DNA from 2 places in the Pseudonocardia sp. P-1 genome. Region 2 is predicted to be linked to the other one. Evidence: predicted binding sites of a transcription regulator. Region 2 holds the regulator's gene; the other holds the start of a gene.
The links. Region 2 encodes HspR, which represses chaperone genes until heat shock. Its sites were predicted from a motif close to ANNTTGAGTNNNNNNNACTCAANNT; they were not measured.
Positions count from the first base shown of each region.

Region 1: lon (endopeptidase La) is a predicted target of HspR. The motif match lies at 931-955, and genes of this name have one in related genera.

Region 1 is NZ_CM176614.1:2,623,065-2,629,036, forward strand. It holds gene lon (endopeptidase La) at 1-893, opposite strand, end outside; partial or broken gene AC0GKK_RS12710 (YbaK/EbsC family protein) at 1,139-1,677, opposite strand; gene AC0GKK_RS12715 (DUF2516 family protein) at 1,674-1,928, opposite strand; gene AC0GKK_RS12720 (hypothetical protein) at 2,136-2,864, opposite strand; gene AC0GKK_RS12725 (helix-turn-helix domain-containing protein) at 2,870-3,334, opposite strand; gene AC0GKK_RS12730 (DUF445 domain-containing protein) at 3,494-4,837, opposite strand; gene AC0GKK_RS12735 (bifunctional DNA primase/polymerase) at 5,120-5,812, opposite strand; gene AC0GKK_RS12740 (TspO/MBR family protein) at 5,966-5,972, shown strand, end outside.
Region 2 is NZ_CM176614.1:3,319,600-3,325,571, reverse strand. It holds gene AC0GKK_RS16295 (MDR family MFS transporter) at 1-986, shown strand, start outside; gene AC0GKK_RS16290 (heat shock protein transcriptional repressor HspR) at 1,154-1,609, opposite strand; gene dnaJ (molecular chaperone DnaJ) at 1,615-2,841, opposite strand; gene grpE (nucleotide exchange factor GrpE) at 2,930-3,592, opposite strand; gene dnaK (molecular chaperone DnaK) at 3,631-5,502, opposite strand; gene AC0GKK_RS16270 (DUF3558 family protein) at 5,755-5,972, shown strand, end outside.

The DNA of each region.
Region 1 (5,972 bases), 700 kb from region 2:
GTGGTCGTGGTGCTCCACGGGATGTCGAGGACGGTGTCGAGCCAGGTCCGGATCCAGCCGGACTCCGGGCTCTGGTCCGAGGAGCGCTCCAGCTTGCCGACCTCGGTCAGCGCGGCCTTGCGCACGTCGTCGGGCAGGTCGGCGGCCTCCACGCGGGCGCGGTAGTCGTCGGAGCCCTCCGGGTCGTCCTCACCCAGCTCCTTGCGGATCGCGGCGAGCTGCTGGCGGAGCAGGAACTCGCGCTGCTGCTTCTCCATGCCCTCGCGGACGTCGTTCGAGATCTTCTCGGTGACCTCCTGCTCGGCGACGTGCTCCTTGGTCCAGCTCAGGAGCTTCTCCAGCCGGGCGTCGAGGTCGGTCTCGGCGAGCAGCTCGGCCTTGTGCGCGACGTCCAGCCACGACGCCCACCCGGCGAGGTCGGCGAGCGCGCCCGGGTCGTTCGTCTGCTGCACGGAGTCGATGACCTGCCAGGCTCCCCGCTGCTGCAGGATGCCGATCACCAGGGCCTTGTACTCGCGGGCGAGTTCGTGGGTGCGGCCGGTGGGCTCGCCGGCGTCGACCGGCTCGGCCTCGACCCAGAGCGCCGCGCCGGGGCCGGAGACCCCCGACCCGATGCGGGCGCGCCGCTCGCCCCGCACGACGGCGGCCCGGTCCCCGTTGGGGAGCCTGCCGATCTGCTCGAGCACGGCGACGACGCCGATGGCGCCGTAGCGGCCGTCGATGCGGGGCACGACGAGCACCCGTCTCCCGTCGTCGCGGTCCTGGGCCGCGGCGGTGGCCGCGTCCACCGCGGCACGGGTGTCGGAGTCGTCGAGACGGACGGGGACGACCATGCCGGGCAGGACCACGGCGTCGTCGAGGGGCAGGACCGGGAGCGTCAGCACGTCACTCATGTCCTGCCCAACCACACGGAGGGTCCTCCGCTTCCCGGAGTTGAGTCGTGTCCGCTCAGGGCGAACGCGACCACCGGAGCACGTCACGGCGACCGTGGGCACACCGGGTTCCGCGGGCGGCCAGTTCCTGCCGCTGCCCGCGGGCTGGACCTCGGCCGACGGGCCCGCCGTCCCGCTCCCCCGCGGGGGTAGCCACCGGCTGGGGTGCACCGCCGCGGAGGCGGCCCGCAGCACGGGCTGCCGACTCAGCGCGCGAGGTCCGGCACGACCTCGGCGCCGGGAAGCGACGCCAGCAGGTCGCCGGGCACCGCCGGCTTCCCGCCCGCGTCCCGCTCCCGACGACGACGGCGTCGGCCCCGGCGACCCCGGGCGACAGCCGGAGCGGCCAGTCCGCGGGGAGCCCGATCGGGGTGATGCCGCCGTAGGCCATCCCGGTCAGGGCGACGGCGTCGTCCATCGGCGCGAACGACGCCGTGCGCACGTCGAGGCGGCGCTTCACCGCGCCGTCGACGTCGACCCGGGTCGTCGCGAGGACCACGCAGGCGACGTACCGGGTCTCGCCGCCACGCCTCCCGGCGACGACCACGCAGTTCGCGGCCCGTTCGACCGGGGAGGAGTAGGCGGCACAGAACGCGGCGGTGTCGGCCAGGTCGGGATCGATCTCGGCGACGGCGATCCGGCCCGCGTCGAGCCCCGCCAGCGCGACGGCGACGGGCTCCGCGAGCAGGTCGGGCCGGGCCGGCGCCGGGACGGCCGTGAGCGCCCCGAGGGCCGGGGGGTTCACCAGCGCGGTCCGCCGCCCTGGACCTCCATCACCGCGGGCTTGACGTCGACCAGGTAGACCAGCGTCGCGACGGTGGCGGCCAGCCAGAACATGGCACCGCCGAACATCGGGCCGTTCGTGATGATCAGGAGCAGCAGCGCGACGCCGGTGATGCCCAGCCATGCGTTCTTGGTGAGCTTGCCCGCCGCGGTGAAGGCGTCCGCACGTTGCATCAGTGCGTGCCCGAACGAGAACCCGCCGACCACGACCATGATCCACTTGATCACGAAGATGATCAGTTCATCGGGGGCACCTGGCAGTGACAGCACTCGGCCAGGGTACGGACAACCCGGGCGTCGGTCACGTCCGGCGCCGGATCCGGGCAGGACGATCCGCATCCGCACACGACGGCGCCCCCGGCCGATCGGGATCGGCCGGGGGCGCGGGTCGTGCTCACCGGGCGCGGGGCCCGGCGGGTGTCACTTCTTGGCCGACGCCGTCGAGGTACCGCGGCGGGTGGTCGGCTTGCGGGCCGGGACCTTCGCGCCGGTGGCGGTCTTCGGGTCGGTCTTGGCGGCGGTGCGGCGCGCGGTCGAACGCGTGGTCGTCGCGACCTCGTCGCCGGCCTCCTCGATCGCCTCGGCGGCCTCCTTCGAGACCTCGGTGACGACCTCGGCGGCCTCGCTCGCGGCGGTCTGGGCGCGGCGGGCGACCTTCTCACCGACCGAGCGGGTCTGCGTGGTGACCGCACCCAGGGTCTTGACGGCGACGTCGTGGGTCTCGTCCACGAACTCGTCGACGCGGGTGTCGAACTTCTCGGTCAGACCCTCGACGGTCGCGATGGCCTGCTTGACCTGCGGCTGCTTGCGGATCCGGCCCCAGGCCTTCTCACCGCGCTGGGCGAATCCGACGTAGACGCCCTCGACCTCGGAGCGGAACTCCTCGACCTGCTTGCGGATGTTGTCCGAGGACAGCTTGCCGCGGAGCTCCTTGAGCTCGTCGGGGAGCTCCTGGACGCGGGTCTGCACCTCCTCGGCGCGCTTGGTGGCGGTGGAGCGGGCGTCGGTGACGGCCTTGCTCACGGTGGTGACGGCGAAGTCGCCAGCGCCCAGCACGGCGAGCAGCGGGGTGCGGACGACCTCGGCCTGCTCGGCGGTCTGCTCACGCAGCTTCTGCACGTCGGCGCTGGTGGGGAGGTTCACGGCCATGGTGATCACTTCCTCGTATCGGTGGGGGTGTCGGTGGTGCCGGCAGAGAGGCCGTTCTCCCTGCGAAAGGACTCGTAGACATCGAGCAGCACACGTTTCTGCCGCTCGTTGAGAGTCGGATCGGTGAGCACCGCGTCGGTCACCTGACCGGCGGGCCGCTCCTCGAGGATCCCGGCGCGGACGTACAGCGCCTCGGCGGAGATCCGCAGCCCCTTGGCGATCTGCTGCAGTATCTCGGCGGACGGCTTGCGCAGCCCGCGCTCGACCTGGCTGAGATACGGGTTGCTGACGCCCGCGGTGCGGGCCAGCTGCCGCATGGAGACCTGGGCGGCCTCGCGCTGGGCGCGGATATAGGACCCGATGTCCTCCACCGCGTGCCCCACGGTCTGACCGACGCTCTCGACGGCCTGCGCGACGCGCTCGACGGGTTCGACGGACTCACGCTCTCCGTGCTTGCGCTCGGTGGCCATCCATCTCACCTCCGCCTCGATCCGTTCCTCACTGACGGAACCGACCGTACGCGGCGCCGCTAGCTCCTGCAAGCACAGTGCTAGCGCTGGTCACGTGGCGTGCGCCACGTCGGTGACGGCCCGGTGACGGTGCGATGTCATCCGGGGACACCCGACCGATCACCCGATGACGAGCTCCCCCACGGTGTGGATGACCAGGCCGGCGAGCGCCCCCACGACGGTGCCGTTGATCCGGATCCACTGCAGGTCCCGCCCCACCTGGAGCTCGATCTTGCGCGAGGTCTCCTCCGCGTCCCAGCGGGCGACGGTCTCGGTGATCAGGGTGGTGATCTGGTGCCGGTAGTGCCGCACGACGTACGACGCGGCGTCCGCCAGCCAGCCGTCGAGCTTCGCGCGCAGCTCGGCGTCGCGGCCCAGCCGCCGCCCGAAGGCCATGAGGCCGTCGCGCACGCGCAGGCGCAGCTCGTTCGACGGGTCGTCGGCGGCGTCGAGGACCATGGACTTCACGACCGTCCAGGCGCGGCCGATGAAGTGCTGCACCTCCGGGTGCTCGACGACCTGGCGCTTGACCTGCTCGGCGCGCTCCATCGTCGTCGCGTCGTGCTGCAGGTCGCGGGCGAACTCGGCGAGGTAGCGGTCCACGGCGTGCCGCAGCGGGTGCTCGGGGTCGGTCTTGACCGCCCAGGCGTACCCGCGGATCTCGGCGAACAACTTGTCGGCCACGAGGTCGTCGACGAAGCGCGGCGTCCAGGACGGTGCGCGATCGTGCACGACCCGCAGGACCATCTCCTGGTTGTCGGCGACCCAGTCGTAGGCGCGGTCGCAGACGAGGTCGACCAGCCTGCGGTGGGCGCCGTCGGCCAGGACGCCCTCCAGCGCCTTGCCCATCGGCGGACCGACCGGGATCTCCATCAGCTTGCGCACCGCGACGGTCTCGATGACGTTCTGCACGTCCTCGTCGCGCAGCACGGTCACGAGGGCCCGCGCGGCGGTGACCAGCTCGGTGGTGATCCGGTCGGCGTTGTGCTGCTCGGCGATCCACCGCCCGACCGACTCGCTGACCCCGATCCGCTCGAGCTTGTCGCGGACGACGGACTCGGACAGGAAGTTCTCCCCGACGAAGTCCCCGAGGCTGTCACCGATCATGTCCTTCTTGCGCGGGATGATCGCGGTGTGCGGGATCGGGATCCGCAACGGGTGCCGGAACAGCGCGGTCACCGCGAACCAGTCGGCGAGCGCACCGACCATGCCGGCCTCGGCGGCGGCCCGGACGTAGTCCGCCCCGGGGACACCGCGGACGACCTCGAAGTACTTCGCGACGAAGAACACGACCGTCGCGCCGAGAAGGAACCCGGTGGCGACGGCCTTCATGCGCCGCAGGTCGCGCCGCTTCTGCTCGTCACCGGGGCCGAAGCCGCCGAGAGGGACGCTGGGAACGGATCCGACGGTGCGGTCCCGCTGCGGGACGGGGGTCGGGCGCTCCGGCGCGCGGGAGGTCTGCACACACCCATAGTGCCCGGGGACACCGACATCGGGCGGCGGGGGCACGCGCCGTGGGTCCCGGCCGGGCCCGGGGGATGTCCCGCCGGACCCGGCCGTGGCCGGTGGAGCGGCTGCGCGGCGAGGGAGAAGTGCCCCCTCGGGCGCCGCTTCCGGGCGTACCGCCCGGCCGGTCCCGGCGTCCCCGCGGGTGATCGGCGGGGACGGCAACGGGACGGAACCCGGGCGGGCGGTACGCGGTCGCGCGGGCCGGATCCTCGGTTCCGTCCGGGCCGCGCGGGAGGGTCAGCGCCGCAGGGCGCCCGGGACGCCGGACTGCTCGGCCCGCGCCTCCTGCTCGTCGGGCAGGGCCTGCTCGCTGTCGCGACGGCGCACCGCGTCGCAGATCGCCTCGACGACGACCGCGGCCTCGGGCACCCGGTAGCCGACCCGCGCCGGGGCCACGCGCCACTGCACCCAGCCCTCGGGACGCTCGGTCGGCGGGGCGACGACGCCGATGCCGTCGGTGTGCAGCACCACGTCGGTGTGCAGGCTCAGCTCGGCCGGGAGCGCGTGCCGCGGGCTCATCGGGAACCACCAGGTGCCCTCGGGCGTCGCGGCGACCGGCACGACCTCGCCGGCCTCACGCAGCGTCCGGCAGACCCGGCGACCGATGACCGCCGGGACCTCGACCACGTCGAGCACGTCGCCCGTCGCGAGCATGACCTCCGCGCCCGGCCCCGGCACGAGCGGCCAACCGTGGTCGGCGTACTCGCGAGCGGCCGCTCGCAGCTCCGCGCCGTAGACGGCTCGGTAGCTGTCCCACCAGGACATGGAGGTCACTTCCTTCCGCTTGCGCGACAACCCCTGTGGTGCCGCTTTCCCTGTGAAGTACAACACCAGGATCGGGCTCCGGGCACGAGTTCGCGAGGAGTACGCGGCGAGGGTGCGCAGCGGCGAGACGAGCGGGGAGCGCCGACCGCACGGCGTCGCGACCACCGGTGAACGGCGGGTGACCGGGCGCAGCGGACCGACGACCGGTGGCAACCCCGCCGCCGTCCGGCGCAGTGCCGGTCGTCGTACCGCTCGACATGCCTCGTGCGTCGATTGTCTTTATCATCGAGATGGTTGCGACGATCGGAAGGACTGGACATGGCGT
Region 2 (5,972 bases):
TCGCCGGGTGCGCGCTGCGCGTGACCGGATTCATCCTCCTCGGGGCCGCCGGCACGCTGCCCGCGGTCATCGGCGGGGCGCTGCTGACCGGGTTCGCGGCCGCCCTGTTCTCGCCGGCCGTCGAGTCGTCGCTGGCGCGGGAAGCCGGGGAACGGGAACGCGCCGGGGAGGGCCCGCCGCGGACCGAGGTGTTCGCGATGTTCGCCGTCGCCGGTCAGGTCGGGACGGTCACCGGGCCGCTGGTCGGCACCGCGCTCATGCTGGTCGACTTCCAGCTGGCCTGCCTGGTCGCCGCCGCCGGCTTCGTGCTGGTGGGGCTGGCGCACTGGCGGTGGCTGCCGTGGCGGGAGGCCGAGCAGGCCGGACGGCCGATGCTCGCGGGCTGGGGCGAGGTGCTGGGCAACCGTCGCTTCATGCTGTTCGCGGCCGGCTACTCGGGCTGGCTGCTGTCCTACAACCAGCTGTACCTGGCGCTGCCCGACGAACTGGAGCGCATCGGCCGCACCGCGGCACTGGGCTTCCTGTTCGTGCTGATGTCGGTGCTGGTGATCACCCTGCAGATGAGGGTGACGACGTGGGGCCGCCGGATCGGGGCCGGCCGCTCGGTGGTGCTCGGGTTCTGCCTGATGGCCACGTCGTTCACCGTCGTCGCGGTGGCGCGGCTGCTGCCGGGCCTGCCGGGGTGGTGGGCGCTCGCACCCGCGGTGCTGATGGTGCTGCTGCTGACCTTCGGCGAGATGTTCGCCGTGCCGGTCGCGCAGGACCTGGTGCCCCGGCTCGCCGGAGAGCGCAGGCTGGGCGCCCACTTCGGGGTGCTGGCCTCGTTCGGCGGGCTGATGGTGCTCGTCGGCTCAACCGGCGTCGGCGCGCTGCTGGACCCGGCCTTCCCGCCGGTGCTGCCGTTCGCGGTGCTGGCCGCGGTCCCGCTGCTGGGCGCCGTGATGCTGGGGATGCTGGCCCGCCGCGGGGTCCTGACGACGGCCTGAGCCCGCCCGGGCCCGCACCGTTCGGGCCCGCACCGTTCGGCGCGGCTCCGGGGAGCCGTCGCACCCCGGATGTGGTCCGCGCACCCGTCGCGGAGGGTGCGGCGGCGCCCTCCGAGGTACGACACCGCGCTCCTGGCGCGACGGCGGGCGGCGGGCGGGTGCCGGGGTCAGCCCTCGTCGGCCGGGCGCCAGCGCACGACGGCCTGGCGCCGGTCCACCGGCACGAGGTCGCGCCGGTAGGAGCGGTGCACCGCGGCCGTGGCCTGCGCGGCGGCGGCCCGGACGGCATCGAGCTCGGCGGTGACCTCGTCGAGGCGTGCCGAGAGCTCGTCGACCATCTGCTCCAGCTCGATGATCCGCTTGACGCCCGCGAGGTTGACGCCCTCCTCCTGGGAGAGCCGCTGCACCTCGCGCAGCAGCGCGATGTCGCGCTGGGAGTAGCGACGCCCGCCGCCCGCGGACCGGCCCGGGCTGACCAGGCCGATCCGGTCGTAGCTGCGCAGGGTCTGGGCGTGCAGGCCGGACAGCTGCGCGGCGACCGAGATGACGAACACCGGGCTGTCGTGTGCCACGTCGACGGTCAGCGGTTCCTCCCCGTCCCGGGGGGTGCGTCGTCCGGCCACCGCCATCACCTCCTGGTGCTACCGAGCAGATCGGCCCGCGGGTCGAACGACGACGTCGCCTCGGCATAGGCCTCCAGCGCACTGGTGGCCGCCTCGTCCAGCTTCTGCGGCACCGCAACCTCGACGGTGACCAGCAGATTGCCCTTCTTCCCGTTCCTGCGCTCGACCCCACGCCCCGACACCCGGAACGTCCGGCCGCTGGCGGTCCCCGGCGGTATCCGCAGCGAGACGGTGCTGTCGAGTGTCGGCACCGTCAGGGTCGCACCCAGAGCCAGCTCGGGGAAGGTCACCGGCACGGTGAGGGTCAGGTCGTCGGAGTTCTTCGACGACCGCCCGAAGATCCGGTGCGGGGTGACCGAGACCGTGACGTAGAGGTCACCGGCGGGTGCGCCGCCGCGACCGGGCTCGCCCTGGCCCGCGAGCCGGACCTTCTGCCCGTCGTCGACGCCGGCGGGGACCCGCACCGTCAGCGACCGGGTCCGGGTGGACACGCCGTCGCCGTGGCACTCGGGGCACGGGTCGTCGATGATGCGGCCGGTCCCGCGGCAGTCGCGGCACGGCTCGGAGAACGAGAACGCGCCCTGGCTGCGGTTCACCAGACCCTGACCGGAGCAGGTCGGGCAGGTGCGCGGGGTGCTGCCGGGCCGGGACCCGGTGCCGCCGCAGCGCTCGCAGCGCCCCGGCGAGGACAGCTTGATCGGCACCGTCGCGCCGCGCACCGCGTCGTCGAAGGAGATGGTCAGGCTGCTCTCGACGTCCTGGCCGCGGCGGGCACCGGCCGTGCCGTACCCGCCCGCACCGCCGGCGTTGTTCCGCGCGGTGCGGCCGAAGATGTCGCCGAGGATGTCGCTGAAGTCGCCGGCTCCGGCATCGCCGGACCGGCCGGCCTGGCCGAACAGGTCGTTGATGTCGAAGCCGCCCTGGCCGGCGCCACCGGGACGCGCACCACCGGGGAAGCCACCGCCGGTGCCGAACCCGCCGAAGCCGCCGCCGCCCGCGAACATCGCGCGGGTCTCGTCGTACTCCTTGCGCTTGGACTCGTCGCCCAGCACGCCGTAGGCCTCGGAGACCGCCTTGAAGCGGGTTTCGGCCTTCTCGTCACCGGGGTTCGCGTCCGGGTGCAGCTCGCGGGCGAGCTTGCGGTACGCCTTCTTGATCTCGTCCTGGGACGCCGTCGAGGAGACGCCCAGCTCGCGGTAGAAGTCCTTCTCGATCCAGTCGCGCTGGGTCACTCCGCCTCCTTCCCGATCAGACCCGCGGTGCGGCGGGAGGCCGGTCGCCTCCCACCGCACCGCGCGGTCACGTCCCTTCCCGTCCTGGTCAGGCCGGGTTCTGCGGCTCGCCGTCGCCGGCGTCCGCGCCGCCCCCGGCCGGAGCCTCGGGGCGGTCCTGCACGGTCACCATCGCCGGCCGGAGGACCCGGTCGGAGATGCGGTAGCCACGGCGCAGCACCGTGGACAGCACGGTGACCGTGGGGCCGGAGCCCTCGGCCGGCTCGTGCTGCACGGCCTCGTGGAGCTGCGGGTCGAAGGACTCGCCCTCGGTCCCGAACGGCTCGAGACCGAGCTTGGTCAGCACCGTGGTGACCTTGTCGGCCGCGGCCTTGAACGGTCCCGTGAGGTCGCCGTGCTGGGCGGCGCGCTCGAAGTCGTCGAGCACCACCAGCAGGTCGTTCGCGAAGGAGACCTTCGCGTCCACCTTGGTCTGCTCACGGTCCCGGTCGGCCCGACGCCGGTAGTTGGCGTACTCGGCGCTGACCCGCTGCAGGTCCGCGGTGCGCTCGGCGACCTCGGCCCGCAGCTTCTCGAGCTCCGGGTCCTCCCCGTCGGCCGGGCCCGCGACCTGCTCGCCGTCCCCGGCCGGGGCCGCCGTGTCGGCGGCCCCGTTCGCGTCGGCGTCGGGACGGACCTCGCCGGTCTCCGGGTCCACCTTGCGGCGGTCCCGGAACGTCACCGGCTCCTCCTGCTTCTGTTCGTCAGCCATGTCGACCGTCCTGTCGTCCCGTGGATGGCCGCCGGCCGTCACTTGCCGCCCTTGGCGTCCTTGTCGTCGTCCACGATCTCGGCGTCGACGACGTCGTCCTGCGCGTCGGAGGCACCGGCCGCGCCGGCACCACCCTCGGCACCGGCACCCGCGGCGCCCTCGGCACCGGGCTGCGAGTACAGGGCGGACCCCATCTTCTGGGACTCGGTGGCGAGCTTCTCCATCGAGGACTTGATCGCCTCGTGGTCGGTGCCCTTCAGCGCCTCCTGGGTCTCGCCCAGGGCGGCGTTCACCGCGTCCTTCACGTCGGAGGGGAGCTTCTCGTCGTTCTCCTTGACGAACTTCTCCGTCTGGTAGACGAGGGTCTCCGCCTGGTTGCGGGTCTCCGCCTCCTCGCGACGCTTGGCGTCCTCCTCGGCGTGCGCCTCGGCCTCCTTGACCATGCGGTCGATGTCGTCCTTGGACAGGGCCGACCCGCCGGTGATCGTCATCTCCTGGCTCTTGCCGGTGCCCATGTCCTTGGCGGACACGTTGACGATGCCGTTGGCGTCGATGTCGAAGGAGACCTCGATCTGCGGGACGCCGCGCGGCGCCGGCGCGATGCCGGTCAGCTCGAACATGCCGAGCTTCTTGTTGTACGCGGCGATCTCGCGCTCGCCCTGGAAGACCTGGATCTGCACCGACGGCTGGTTGTCGTCCGCGGTGGAGAAGATCTCCGAGCGCTTGGTCGGGATCGTGGTGTTCTTCTCGATCAGCTTGGTCATGACGCCGCCCTTGGTCTCGATGCCCAGGGACAGCGGGGTGACGTCGAGCAGCAGGACGTCCTTGACCTCACCGCGGAGCACACCGGCCTGCAACGCGGCACCGGCGGCGACGACCTCGTCCGGGTTGACGCCCTTGTTCGGCTCCTTGCCGCCGGTCAGCTCCTTGACGAGCTCGGTGACGGCGGGCATCCGGGTGGAGCCACCGACGAGCACGACGTGGTCGATCTGGTTCACCGAGATGCCGGCGTCCTTGATGACCTGGTTGAACGGGTTGCGGGTGCGGTCCAGGAGGTCCTGGGTGACCCGCTGGAACTCCGCGCGGGACAGCGTCTCGTCCAGGAACAGCGGGTTCTTGTCCGAGTCGACCGTGATGTAGGGCAGGTTGATGCTGGTCGACGAGGAGCTGGACAGCTCGATCTTCGCCTTCTCCGCGGCCTCGCGGAGCCGCTGCATCGCCATCTTGTCCTTGGTCAGGTCGATGCCCTGGGAGGACTTGAACTTGTCGACGAGCCAGCTGACGACCCGCTCGTCCCAGTCGTCGCCACCGAGGTGGTTGTCGCCGTTGGTCGCCTTGACCTCGACGACGCCCTCGGCGATCTCCAGCAGGGACACGTCGAACGTGCCGCCACCCAGGTCGAAGACCAGGATGGTCTGCTCCTTGTCGCCCTTGTCGAGGCCGTAGGCCAGCGCGGCCGCGGTCGGCTCGTTGACGATTCGGAGCACGTTCAGACCGGCGATCTGGCCGGCCTCCTTGGTCGCCTGGCGCTGCGCGTCCTCGAAGTACGCGGGCACCGTGATGACGGCGTCGGTGACCTCGTCGCCCAGGTAGGCCTCGGCGTCCCGCTTCAGCTTCTGCAGGACGCGGGCGCTGATCTCCTGCGCCGCGAAGGTCTTGCCGTCGATCTCCGACGTCTTCCAGTCCGTGCCGATGTGACGCTTGACCGAGCGGAACGTGCGGTCGGAGTTGGTGACGGCCTGGTTCTTCGCCGACTGACCGGTGAGGACCTCGCCGTTGCGCGCGAACGCGACGATCGACGGAGTGGTGCGGGCACCCTCCGAGTTCGCGATCACCGTCGGCTCGCCACCCTCGAGGACGGCGACGACGGAGTTGGTGGTCCCGAGGTCGATACCGACCGTACGAGCCATGGTGACTGCCTCCGAGATGTGTGGGGTGTGAGTGCGTCCGGCTCAAGTTGTACCAGGCCGGGGAGCGCCTCGTGCATCGCCCTTGAGTGGGTCCTGCTCAACTTGCTCTCATGGGGGTCAACGGGCGACCCGGAAGACTTGTTCCCGGGGGACTCAACTTTTATCCATGACGTTCGCGGGTGCTCCGAACGGCCGTCGACGGGGGTGGGGCGGGCTAGCCTGTGGCCGCTCGATCGTCGACGGAGGATCACCGTGCTCGTACCGGCTGCGCGTCGGGTCGCTCTGGGGTCGGCGGCCGTCGTCCTCACCGTCGCGGTCACCTCGTGCAGCCCCGGCGCCACACCGCCGGGACCGGACTCGCCACAAACGGCCCAGCCGGGTCCGATCGACGTGACGAGCAGGCATCCCTGCGATCTCTTGTCCGCACCGGCCCTTCGGACGCTCGAGCTCCGCGATCCCCGGGCGAACGA